2 linked regions of the Prochlorococcus marinus str. MIT 1214 genome follow. The protein of the gene in region 2 binds, or shares a complex with, the protein of the main gene of each other region. Links are inferred from orthologs where the notes say so. Each region holds a gene or a part of one and is shown on either strand. Other genes may lie near its edges.

Region 1 (4,492 bases), 280 kb from region 2 along the record:
AGCAATACACCAGGAGGACCAATATCACCAACTTTCAGCCAGGTTGTAAGAGGAGTTTCTAAATCTGCCGGCCAACTTTTTGCCAAGGGGATATAGGTGGCCCCCTTGGAGGCTGACAAAAGAAATTCTTCCTTATCTAAGCTAAGCATGACTGCATAATGGCAGCCCAATATATAGATTTAAAGGGGGCAAAAGTTTAAATTGAATAACTTATGCATCGTACGTTTTCTTACCGCTAAATTTCAAACTTGCAGGATTAGGATTTTCTCCAATGCGTCTATTGTTATAGCCTTCTTTTAAGCGGCCCTCATTAGGCTTCTCAGAGAAAACCCCATCTTTAGGGAAAAGTAATTCTCTATCTCCTCCAGGATAAATTCTATAAATTTTACTTGTTTCAATTCTTGGCTTAAATCCTCTCAGTTGAGTATTCAAAGCAAAACACTGTTCTTTCCTAGCAAAGTACATAAGATTATCACCCTCATGCATTACTGCAGCTCCTCCAGTTGGAAGTTCAAAAACCTCTGAAGTTTTGCTTGTCCATGTAATTGCATATTTTTCTTCGGTTTCAGCAGAGTTTAATAATCCTCCAGTGCTACCAATGTGCTTTGGAAGTGTTCCAGGTAATACTTCGGTCATGCTTTTAATTAAAACAACTTATTCTTTATATTTTTAAATTAGCACTTTATTTTGTGCCTTTTGACTCATTTCACGTCAACTTCACACGCGTCAACATTAACCTTAAAGATCAAATTCTTTTTATTCAGAAATAGGAAAAAATATCGTAATTCCACTATCCCGCCTATTAGTAAGACGGCCACCAAGACTTTTTAAAAGCCTTTGAGTAGCAGCCTGACTCAGCTGCAAATTGCCTGTAGATGGATTCCAACTCAGTACTGGTCCAATTTCTTCATTGGAAACACTCTCTGACCCTCCAGAATGAGTAGAAGTAGAAAGCTGAGTTAAGATTTGAAGCTTTAGTCTTTGCCCTGCTGCCCTTAATTTTAAAGTTAACTCCCCACCCGCTTGCAACCCACGACTATTCCTGTCAATAAGACCGGTCAACATTAATTCAAGTCCTTCTGAATCACTCAAAACTTTTGGTAAATCAGGTGTGATATCAAGAATAAGTTTCAACCCTTTTCGCTCTAATTGATTCCGCCACACAGGGGAAAGCATTGTTATCATTTTGCCTAAATCAGTTAAAGCTAAATTTGTTTGCTCAGGCTTACTTCTCTCAAGCTCAACAGCATTAAAAATCAAACCAAAACGATCAATTTGTTCGGTACATTCAATATCTATTTGCTTCAAACGGGTTTCAACCACTTTGGGCAAATCTTTCTTTCTTAGAAGAGATCTTATTAGTGTTCTTATTGTCGCCAATGGGGTTCTAATTTCATGTGTTAAAGCCTCTAGCAAAGAAATTTCAGTATTTTTTGAACTTGAATTGTGATCATTAATTAAACTATCTGGCAAAGTTTGAATATTTAAACTGGGAGCGATATCTGCTAGTCGTTGAGAAAGTAGAGGCCAAAAAACTTTAGATAAATCATCATTTGTTTTCAGCTGTCCCATCTCTTCAAGTGCGTTTCGGAGATTATTTGCTTGTTCAACATTTTCTGTATTCAATCTATTGTCCAGTAATGTCAAAAGATCACTCAAAGTTTCAGGATCACTGCGCATTAATAATTTTCTCTCCTGAGATTTACCATCTAGAGCTAACGCAATTTGAATTTCAGGAGTAATGACTACTAGCAATGGATCATTTCCATCTTCCTCCAAAAGAGTCAGGCGCTCATAGCCTGACGAATCATTGTGTAAATCCTGCGAAACTGATTGGCTAGGAGGCAACATACCCATAGAAGGATTTGTAAGGCTTAACAAATCCTTTGGCGCCCACACCCATCCTTGAAATTGCCTAAGTAATTTAGGTTCGTATAATGCAGGTAAAGGTGAAGACAACCATAAACCTCTTGTAAGGTTCATTGGTAGCAAGATATCTGATTGAAGAGTGTCAAGAGCTGCCCACCACATTCTCCTAACTGCAGACTCACTGCATGTTGCGTTAGGGACACCCTGAGCCATCCTTTCTTGTAAATCTTTAATAGTTACTAGAGGAGTGGTCACAAATTCCTCCAAACCTCATACAAACCTTTAAATCCATTTGAATGATTAGATTTTAAAGGGTGAAAAAGCATAGAAAGTGAAGTTTCAACTAGTGAAGGTGCCTTAGCTGACTATCTTTAAATAGATAGATCGAGAATTTGTCAGTCAATCAATTTAATAGTCAAAAGTCTCTTTGGACAAATTAAGCTTATGGAAGCTATTTCGTCTATGAGTAAGGATTAGTAAGGGGAATCAAAGTCTTATGAATCCTAATTTGTTGATATTAACCAATTGAATTAAACTAATGTTTAATATGAAAGTGAGGATTCCTTCCTTTACATAGATACAAAAACTTCACCTCAAGATGGTAATGAAGAATTAATGATACCTAGTCTCTAAATTTTACTCTGACTCCATTAATGCGTTTACAAATACATATAAGCAAAAGTATCTAATCAAAGATTTTTTCTAATTGACTGGCCTCGTCTAGAGACAGATAAACAAAAGCCGAGACTTATAAAATTAACAAGTAATGCAGTTCTGCCATAGCTCATAAAAGGTAATGGAATCCCAGTTACAGGGCCAAGGCCAATAGTCATAAATATATTCACCATAATTTGAAAGATAAACATTGATGCTATTCCAATAACAATCAAAGATTCAAAATCAGTACGCGCCTCAATAGCTATCTTTATTAATCGAAAAATTAGAATAAAAAATAAAAATAAGACTAACAAAGCTCCTAAAAAACCTACCTCTTCTCCCAGAGCGCTAAAAATAAAATCAGTGTGTTGCTCTGGGATGAATTTTAATTTAGTTAATTGGCCTTGCATCAGACCAGATCCAAACAACCCTCCAGATCCAATTCCTATTTTGCTTTGAAGCATATGATATCCACCACCTAATGGATCTTTACTAGGATTAAGAAAAAGAATTAGTCGATCTTTTTGATAATCTCTTAAAACTGTTTCCCAAAACCAAGGAGCAATCTTTGCTATTAGCAAATGGGAAAAAATAACAAATAATGTTAATATTTTGTTTCGGTTTGGCAGAGACTTATAAGACAAAAAACCAATTATTGGAATCCATATAACAAGTCCTAATTGATATGTATTTGACAATAATCCTGTAACCAAACTAGCCAAAACAATAAATGCCCATTCATATGGCATACCTGACCAATACAGCATTCCAAGAAGTATGGCTCCAAAAACAAGAGATGTTCCAAGGTCAGGTTGTATGAAAACCAAAATCCAAGGGAAAAAAGAAACTAATAAAGGTTTAATTAACTGAGATAAATCAGAAAACCTATTTCGATCTAAAATAGAAGCCAAGACAAGTATTAAGGTTAATTTTGTAAATTCCGATGGCTGAATATTCAATCCAGCAAAGCTCAACCATCTTTGTGCACCAAGAGCAGAAGTGCCACTAAAACTTACATACAAAAGTATTAAAATAGTAAAAAAATAAATTAGTTTAATATATTTCCTTAAATCTTGCAAAGGAAGTTGAGCTAAAAAATAAACAATTAATGTCCCTACATAAGCTACGATTAAATGTTGATACCAATCTGTTATTCCAAGATTTCTTTGAGTACTTGCTATTAAGAAACATGATAAATGTACTAAAATAAGAGGTACAATCCAAATTATAAAATCTATATCTTTCCAAATTTTTTTATTTCTAACTATTTTAAAAGTAGATAGTTGATTGCGGCCAAAACCCATCATTAATTGAAATCACTGTTTAACAGATAATGCATTGCATAAAGTTCCAGCAAGTTCTAAAAATACTTTCGCAGTGATTGAATCTCGAGATGTATGGACCACTGGCAGATCCTTTCCTGTACCCGAATAAGTATCTGACTCTATTGGTATCTGAGAGAGTAAAGGAACATGATTTTCTTTGGCTAATTGATTACCACCACCTGAACCAAAAATCTCATATGATTTTTCTGGCTGGTCTGGAGGGATAAAATATGTCATATTTTCGATTACTCCGAGTACAGGAATATTCATTTGTTTAAACATTGCCAACCCCCTTCTTGAGTCTTGAAGAGATACATTTTGTGGAGTTGTGACTATTATCACACCTGCCATTGGAACTGCCTGGGCTAAAGAGATCTGAGCATCTCCGGTCCCAGGAGGCAGATCTACTATTAAAAAATCACGTTCCCCCCATGAAGCTTGATATAAAAATTGTCTAATGATTCCATTAAGCATTGGTCCACGCCAAATTACTGGCTGGTTTTGATCAATTAATAATCCCATTGAAACCATTCCAATTCCACATGTCTCAATAGGAATAATCTTTTGCTCTGCACCAGAGCCACTTACTTCAGGAGTTATTTCGCTAACACCAAGCATATAAGGGATATTTGGTCCATAGA
Region 2 (6,266 bases):
TGTACCCCTTACTTCTCAACATCAGAAACAGGTATTCTGAAGTAGCGTTTATAAAGCCATTATGGCTCAAGATCAATTAAAGGATTTTCATTTATTTGCAATAGAGTCTGCTTTACCTTTTGGTATGGGTATTATTCAAAATGCTAAAACCGGTGGACTTCAAAAAATAATGGATGTAATCAAATCAAAAGATCCATTTACAGAGTTCCAAGTTGATGGTGAGCCCTCTGCAAAGAGAGTGAGGGAAAAGATTGATCAATTGATTCCCGGCTTAGGTTATCCAGTCGTTTCAGTTGATGTAACAGTTGAAGAGAATTATCCTGATTATGAAATCAATGATCACGATTCTTTAGTCTCAACTTTAAATAGAATTGACACTAAATTAGATGAATTGAGACGTTGTTTGAACAATGACTCATTAAAAATAGATAATTAATAAATATTCTTACTTTTCTTAATGAAGAAAAAAGAAAAATTATATTTAAGTTCTAAGAAGCATGTAGGTGCTTTTAATCAACCCCTGATTTTCTTTTTGTTTATTTGTTTAATTTTTTCAGTTACAGGTGTGCGTCTTTTTTGGATACAAATAATGAATGGATCATATTATAAAAAACTATCAGAAGAAAATAGAATCAAGCTAATTGCTAATCCACCAATAAGAGGAAGATTATTAGATCGTAATGGTGTAGTTCTTGCTGATAATAAACTCTTTTATTCATTATCTATTCAACCTAGACTTTTAACTAATAGTGCATGGATTGATCTGAGAAAATCTTTATCTGATTTGTTAAATGTTTCTACTGATGAATTAGAGTTTGCATTTAATAGAAGTCATTCTGACACTCCTTATAAAAAGGTACTATTAACTGATTTATCAGAGGAGCAAGTTATAAGGTTTAAAGAACAAGAGAATAACTTGTATGGTGCTCAAATTGATATTGGTTTAGTTAGAAACTATCCTTATAAGTCTTTAGCTGCTCATGCTTTGGGTTATACACAGTTAGTAACGCAAAATGAGTTCTCTAAGCTTTCAGAAAGAGGTTATAAATTATCTGATCGAATTGGACGTAAAGGTATAGAAGCAGCTTTTGAATCTGAATTGCGAGGTGAATGGGGAGGTGAAATGCTTGAGATTGATTCAATAGGTGCGGTTCAACGGAGCCTGGGGTTAAAGTTGCCTAAAGCTGGTAAGGATATCAAATTAACTCTTGATCTGGGCTTACAACTCACTGCAGAAAAAGTTTTGTCCGATAAAATTGCTGGAGCAATTGTAGCGATGGATCCACGTACAGGTGCAATTAGAGCAATTGCTAGTAAACCTACTTTCGATCTTAATTTTTTTTCTCAACCTTTTACAAATAAACAATATGACAATCTTTTTGTGTCAACTAATCTTCCTCTTTTGAGTAGAGCATTTAATGCGTATGATCCAGGAAGTACATGGAAACCTGTTACTGCTATAGCTGGTATGGAAAGTGGGAAATTTCCTGCTAATCAAAAATTAAAGACGGTTCCTTGTATTACATATGGGAGTCATTGTTTTCCAGAACATAATAAAAGAGGTTTTGGGTGGATAGGCTATGAAGATGCATTCAGAGTCTCAAGTAATACTTTCTTTTACCAAGTTGGAGTTGGTTCTGGTTCGAAGGCTTTATATGATGCCGCAATCAAACTTGGCTTCGATAATTATAGTGGGATAGAAACTTATCTTGATGAAAATAAAGGCTTAGTAGGGAATAAGAAATGGGCTGATGAGGGTCGTGGCTTGGGTAAGCCTGGAGAAACCCCTTGGATCGTAGAGGACATGGCTAGTGCATCTATTGGTCAATCTGTTGTTCTAGTTACTCCATTGCAATTAGCAAGAGCATATGCAGTTTTTGCAAATGGTGGTTATTTGATTACTCCTCATTTAGTTGATGCCAATATAAATTGGAGATCAGAGAAATATTTAGAAAAAGTAGATATTCATGATACGACACTCGATACAATTCGTCGCGGTCTTCGAAAAGTAGTAACTAGTGGTACAGGCATGGGAATAAATAAAGATACCTTTACTCTCCCTCCAGTCGCTGGTAAAACTGGAACGGCTGAAGATAGTAGTGGAGGTGCTGATCATGCATGGTTTGCTGGTTTTGCACCTTATGAATCTGGAGAAATAGTTATTGTTGCATTTGCGCAGAATACTCCTGGTGGTGGTTCAGTGCATGCTCTACCTATGGCAAAAAAAGTGTTGCAGACATGGTATGAGTTGCAGTCTAATAACCAATCAAGTAGTGGTAAAGATGAGGAATAGATTTAATTTGTATGATTTAGTTGTAGTAGTTGATTTAGAATGGCGTTGATTGATTGATCCTCAGCAATTTTTGATTTATTCGTAGCTAATTGACGACCTAATACTAATGCACCAAGGTGGGTTAATTGAATTCGCATCGAAAGTAATAACTCCATACATCCTCCTCCTGAAAAACTTGCAATTGCAATGGGACGTTCGTTGAATAAACTTCGAAAATCTGTTCCTTGCACAGACAGCCAAGCTATTGCATTTGTAAGAATTGGAGGAATTGAGCCGTTATATTCAGGCGCACAAATGACCCAGTGTGAGTGCCTCTCCATTTGCGAATTGATCGACTTAAGATTTTCTGGTGCTTTATCTTTTGAATTTTGACGTGGATTAAATATAGGTAAATCATTTTTTGATTCGGTCAAATCAAGTAATTCGCATGAGTAATTTAGTTCCTTGCCTGAGATTAGAAATCTTTTGGCTAGTTTGAGATTTTCACCATTACTAGCAGCTATAACAAGAAGCTTTTTATTAGACATTGTTAATCAAAAGGGAAGTGTAAATGGATGTCGTCGTTTATGTAATGGATCTAGTAGTTCGCTCCGGTTTTTCGATGATGAACTGCTGTGACTCCATCTTTTTTAATGACTTTTCCATGTTTAATCTCAGCATATATCAGCCAATGATCCCCACACTCCATTCGTTGACTAACTGTACCCTCTAGCCAAGCTAAAGCTTCGTTGAGTAATGGCTGATTGCTTGGACTTAATTTGATCTCAAGATCGGTAAATCTATTATCTCCAGGTTTGAATGATTGAAGAAATTGCTTAAGGAGGCTTTGGTGATTGTTTTGCTCTAAAATGTTCAAAGCAAAGTTATCTCCTGTATGAAGTAAGTTTTCTACAGCTCTTTCTTTAGCGACTGCAATCGTAATACCAGGAGGAGAAAAGCTTGCTTGACTAACCCAACTTGCAACCATAGCTCCGCTGATCAGATTATCTTCATCTCCTTTTTGAGCAGTCAATATACATAGTGATCCGACGACCCTTCCTAGTGCATTAATTGTTGGATCACTTTTACTTGTATTTAAACCAACATTAGCCTTTCTTTGTTGACGTAATTTTGCATTAATTAATTGCTTACCAAATTGGATACCTGTTTCTTCAAGTTTTTTAATCATTAAAGGATCAGGACTGAATTTGATTTTTATAGGTTTGAATCCAAATTTAAAGCCTCCATCTTTTAATTTTTTTTCAAGTAAATCAAGAGCTTCCCCACTCCACCCATAACTTCCAAATACTCCAGCCGGCTTTCCTCTGTCTCCCTCAGCCAAAAGCGAGCCAAGTGCTGAAACAATCGGGGTGGGTGCATGTCCTCCTAATGTTGGCGATCCGATTAAATATCCATCTGCTTTACGAATTTCAGTGACTAAACTATCTGATGGGGTGAATTCACAATTAATAATCTTAACTTTGACCCCTGTTTTACTAATGCCTCTAGCAATGGCATCAGCAATAGCAGCAGTATTTCCATATGCACTAGCAAATAATAGAGCAACTCTTAAGTTGCTGTATTTTTGGCTTTCTCCCCAGCTTTGGTAGTTGTTTAATAAACTCCTCCAACTACCGCTGATAGCAGGTCCATGTCCGGGCACTATCGTATCAATCTCAAAGTCTTCAAATTTTTCGATAATACTATTCACTTGCGTGGACATTGGTGCCATTAGACAATCGAAGTAATGTCTTCTCTCTTCTTCTGTGCTACTACTGTTTAATTCAGCCCATTTTTCTTCATAAATATGCGCACCAAACAATTTATCACTCATCAAAAAACCAGTTTGCTTTTCAAAAACAATTAGTCCACCAGGCCAGCGAGCTGTTGGGGCAGGAATGAATGTAATCTCAAAATTACTGTCTAGTGACAGAGTTTCTAATTGTTTAATGATTTGTATATTTGGAAGAACTTCAACTGTCTCCAATGCTTCTTTAGGATTTGTATTTTGGGATGGTTTGCGTAAATTCCAAATCTCCTTGAATAATTTTGCACCTGGATTAGAGCAAATAACCGTTAAATTTTTATATTTCACATTCATTTTTTTTACAAAAGCTACTTTATTGGGATTGATATGACCCATGACTAACTTGATTGCAGCTGAATCACTCCTAATTAATGTCTCAAGCTCTTCTAAAAATTCTTTTTCAAATGTTAAACCAGGAGGATGAATTAAAATATAATCATGTGATTTAGAATATTCTTTTTGAGAGGACTGAAATAAAAAAGAATTAGTGCAACTACCTTTTTCAAGTGAATATTCAACTTCAAATCTTGTTCTTTTTGGGTTTAGGCTTCTTAAGCAAATGAAGTTTTTCTCAATGGGAATTTGAATAGTTTTTTTTATGAAAGTATCTAAACTTGGTGAAGAAATATTCTCTAATGTCATTGTTAATAGTTGCTACCAACTCTTCTGTGATGAACTGCTGTTTTACTTTGAGTATTAGATAAATTACCTTTTTCGACTGATGAATAAATGATCCAATGATCTGTTGTCTCCATTCTTTGAATAACTTTACATGAAAGGAACGCTAATGCATCAGATAGAACTGGTCCCCCAGCTGCAAGATCGTTCATTAATTCAACTCCTTCAAAGCGATTAGCACCTGGTGGAAAACGTTTTAAAAAGTGTCTGAAGAGGTGCAAATAGTTATTTTCTTGAAGGATATTGAGAACAAAACGATCATTGACTTGTAATAGTGATTCAATGGCTCTGTCTTTAGCTACAGCTACGGTTATTCCAGGGGGTTCAAAACTTGCTTGACTAACCCAACTTGCAACCATCGCACCGTTACGACTGTCGGCACCTTCACTGTCTTTTGCTGTGACAATGTAGAGTCCACCGCTTAAGCAACCAAGTGCTTTATTTAAGTCTCCATCAAGGCTTTTAGTAGCAGCTAAATTTTTCTTTCTAGTAAGAATTTGACCTAAATCTGTACCAGCTTCTTCAAATTGTTGATAAACACTTTTGTTTGGTTCGTCACGAACTCTAAGGGGTTTAAAAGCTTCTTTTTGTCCGAGCTTTCTTAATTGGTTGGTAATAAAGTCAATAGGCTCTTCATTTCCGCCATAGGAGTCATAAGTCGCTACCCACTGCTTTTGTTTTAAGGATGCAAGTAGGGTTCCAATATTGCTTTGCAATTCTGAATCAGATTCGATAGGCCAAGTTGGTACAACAACTGCACTTGCGTCGCTAATTAGAGCACTTAATTCTTGAGTGTCTGAAGCAATAAGATCAACTAATTGGACTTGAGCATTTGCCTTGCCTATGCCATGAGCAATTGCTTGACTAAGCCGATCACAAAAACCATATTGACTGAGATAGCAAACCACAGCGTAATTTTCGCCTGTACTTCTTTGCTTACTCCATTCTCTATAATTATTCAGCCATAACTGCGTATTAAAATTAAGGATTGGTCCATGTCCAACACCAATAGTATTGATAGTTGGCAATGTATCAATTTTTTTTAATGCCTGAACTACGCTGCGGGCATTAGGACCCATGAGGCAGTCGTAATAAAATCGAAAATCTTCATTTAATAAGCTTGGATTTTCGTCATACAATTTTTCTGAGCAATAATGCAAACCAAACGCATCACACGTATATAAAACTTGTGTACCATGATCAAAAGAAAAAATAGTATCTGGCCAGTGTAGATTTGGTGCACTAATAAATTCAATTTTATGCTCGATTCCGCTAATTGAATTAATTTCTAAATTGAGTTCCTCTCCACTTTTGACTGCTCTTGACCTAAAAGGTTGATGAATTTGATCTTCTAGGAATTTTATAGCTACTTTAGATGCGACGATTTCAATATTTGGGTTTAATGCAATTAAGTATTTAATGAGTCCTGAATGATCTGGCTCTGTGTGGCTGACTATTAAATAATCAATTTCTGTTGGATTGATTTCTAGTCTTAGTTTTTCAAACCAA

The links.
Region 1: the proteins of mrdA (region 2) and rodA are in contact, whole or in part, in a crystal structure (PDB 6PL5), measured with the Thermus thermophilus proteins. The link is inferred for Prochlorococcus marinus str. MIT 1214 from one-to-one orthologs. Residues at the interface, in WP_223903432.1 of Thermus thermophilus: Arg4, Ile5, His6, Leu8, Ala9, Phe12, Ala15, Leu16, Leu19, Gly20, Arg22, Ala23, Trp24, Leu26, Gln27, Val28, Tyr31, Tyr34, Leu36, Leu43, Thr45, Asp47, Lys156, Gln157, Gly158, Ser160, Val184, Leu201, Glu202; in WP_223903423.1 of Thermus thermophilus: Phe161, Val165, Phe168, Val169, Leu172, Pro198, Tyr199, Glu202, Tyr211, Arg212, Asp213, Gln220, Val221, Gln223, Ser224, Ile226, Ala227, Ile228, Gly229, Ser230, Gly266, Phe267, Val270, Leu274, Tyr277, Gly278, Leu281, Phe285, Leu289, Arg297.

Annotation. Positions count from the first base shown.
Region 1 is NZ_CP114777.1:1,138,566-1,143,057, forward strand. The notes cover bases 1,697-4,492. They hold rodA (rod shape-determining protein RodA), read right to left. Parts: upstream 3,834-4,492; coding sequence 2,559-3,833; downstream 1,697-2,558. Other genes in these bases: O5639_RS06590 (sensor histidine kinase), read right to left, coding at 1,697-2,124; O5639_RS06600 (Mrp/NBP35 family ATP-binding protein), read right to left, coding at 3,843-4,492. In the rest of the region: O5639_RS06580 (anthranilate synthase component I family protein), read right to left, coding at 1-149; psaD (photosystem I reaction center subunit II), read right to left, coding at 211-636; more of O5639_RS06590, read right to left, coding at 757-1,696. UniProt on the Escherichia coli protein: Peptidoglycan polymerase that is essential for cell wall elongation. Also required for the maintenance of the rod cell shape. Functions probably in conjunction with the penicillin-binding protein 2 (mrdA).
Region 2 is NZ_CP114777.1:1,424,255-1,430,520, forward strand. The notes cover bases 1-2,875. They hold mrdA (penicillin-binding protein 2), read left to right. Parts: upstream 1-457; coding sequence 458-2,293; downstream 2,294-2,875. Other genes in these bases: O5639_RS07845 (hypothetical protein), read left to right, coding at 1-45; O5639_RS07850 (hypothetical protein), read left to right, coding at 62-436; O5639_RS07860 (NADPH-dependent FMN reductase), read right to left, coding at 2,296-2,820; O5639_RS07865 (diflavin flavoprotein), read right to left, coding at 2,871-2,875. In the rest of the region: more of O5639_RS07865, read right to left, coding at 2,876-4,721; O5639_RS07870 (diflavin flavoprotein), read right to left, coding at 4,724-6,266. UniProt on the Escherichia coli protein: Catalyzes cross-linking of the peptidoglycan cell wall. Responsible for the determination of the rod shape of the cell. Is probably required for lateral peptidoglycan synthesis and maintenance of the correct diameter during lateral and centripetal growth.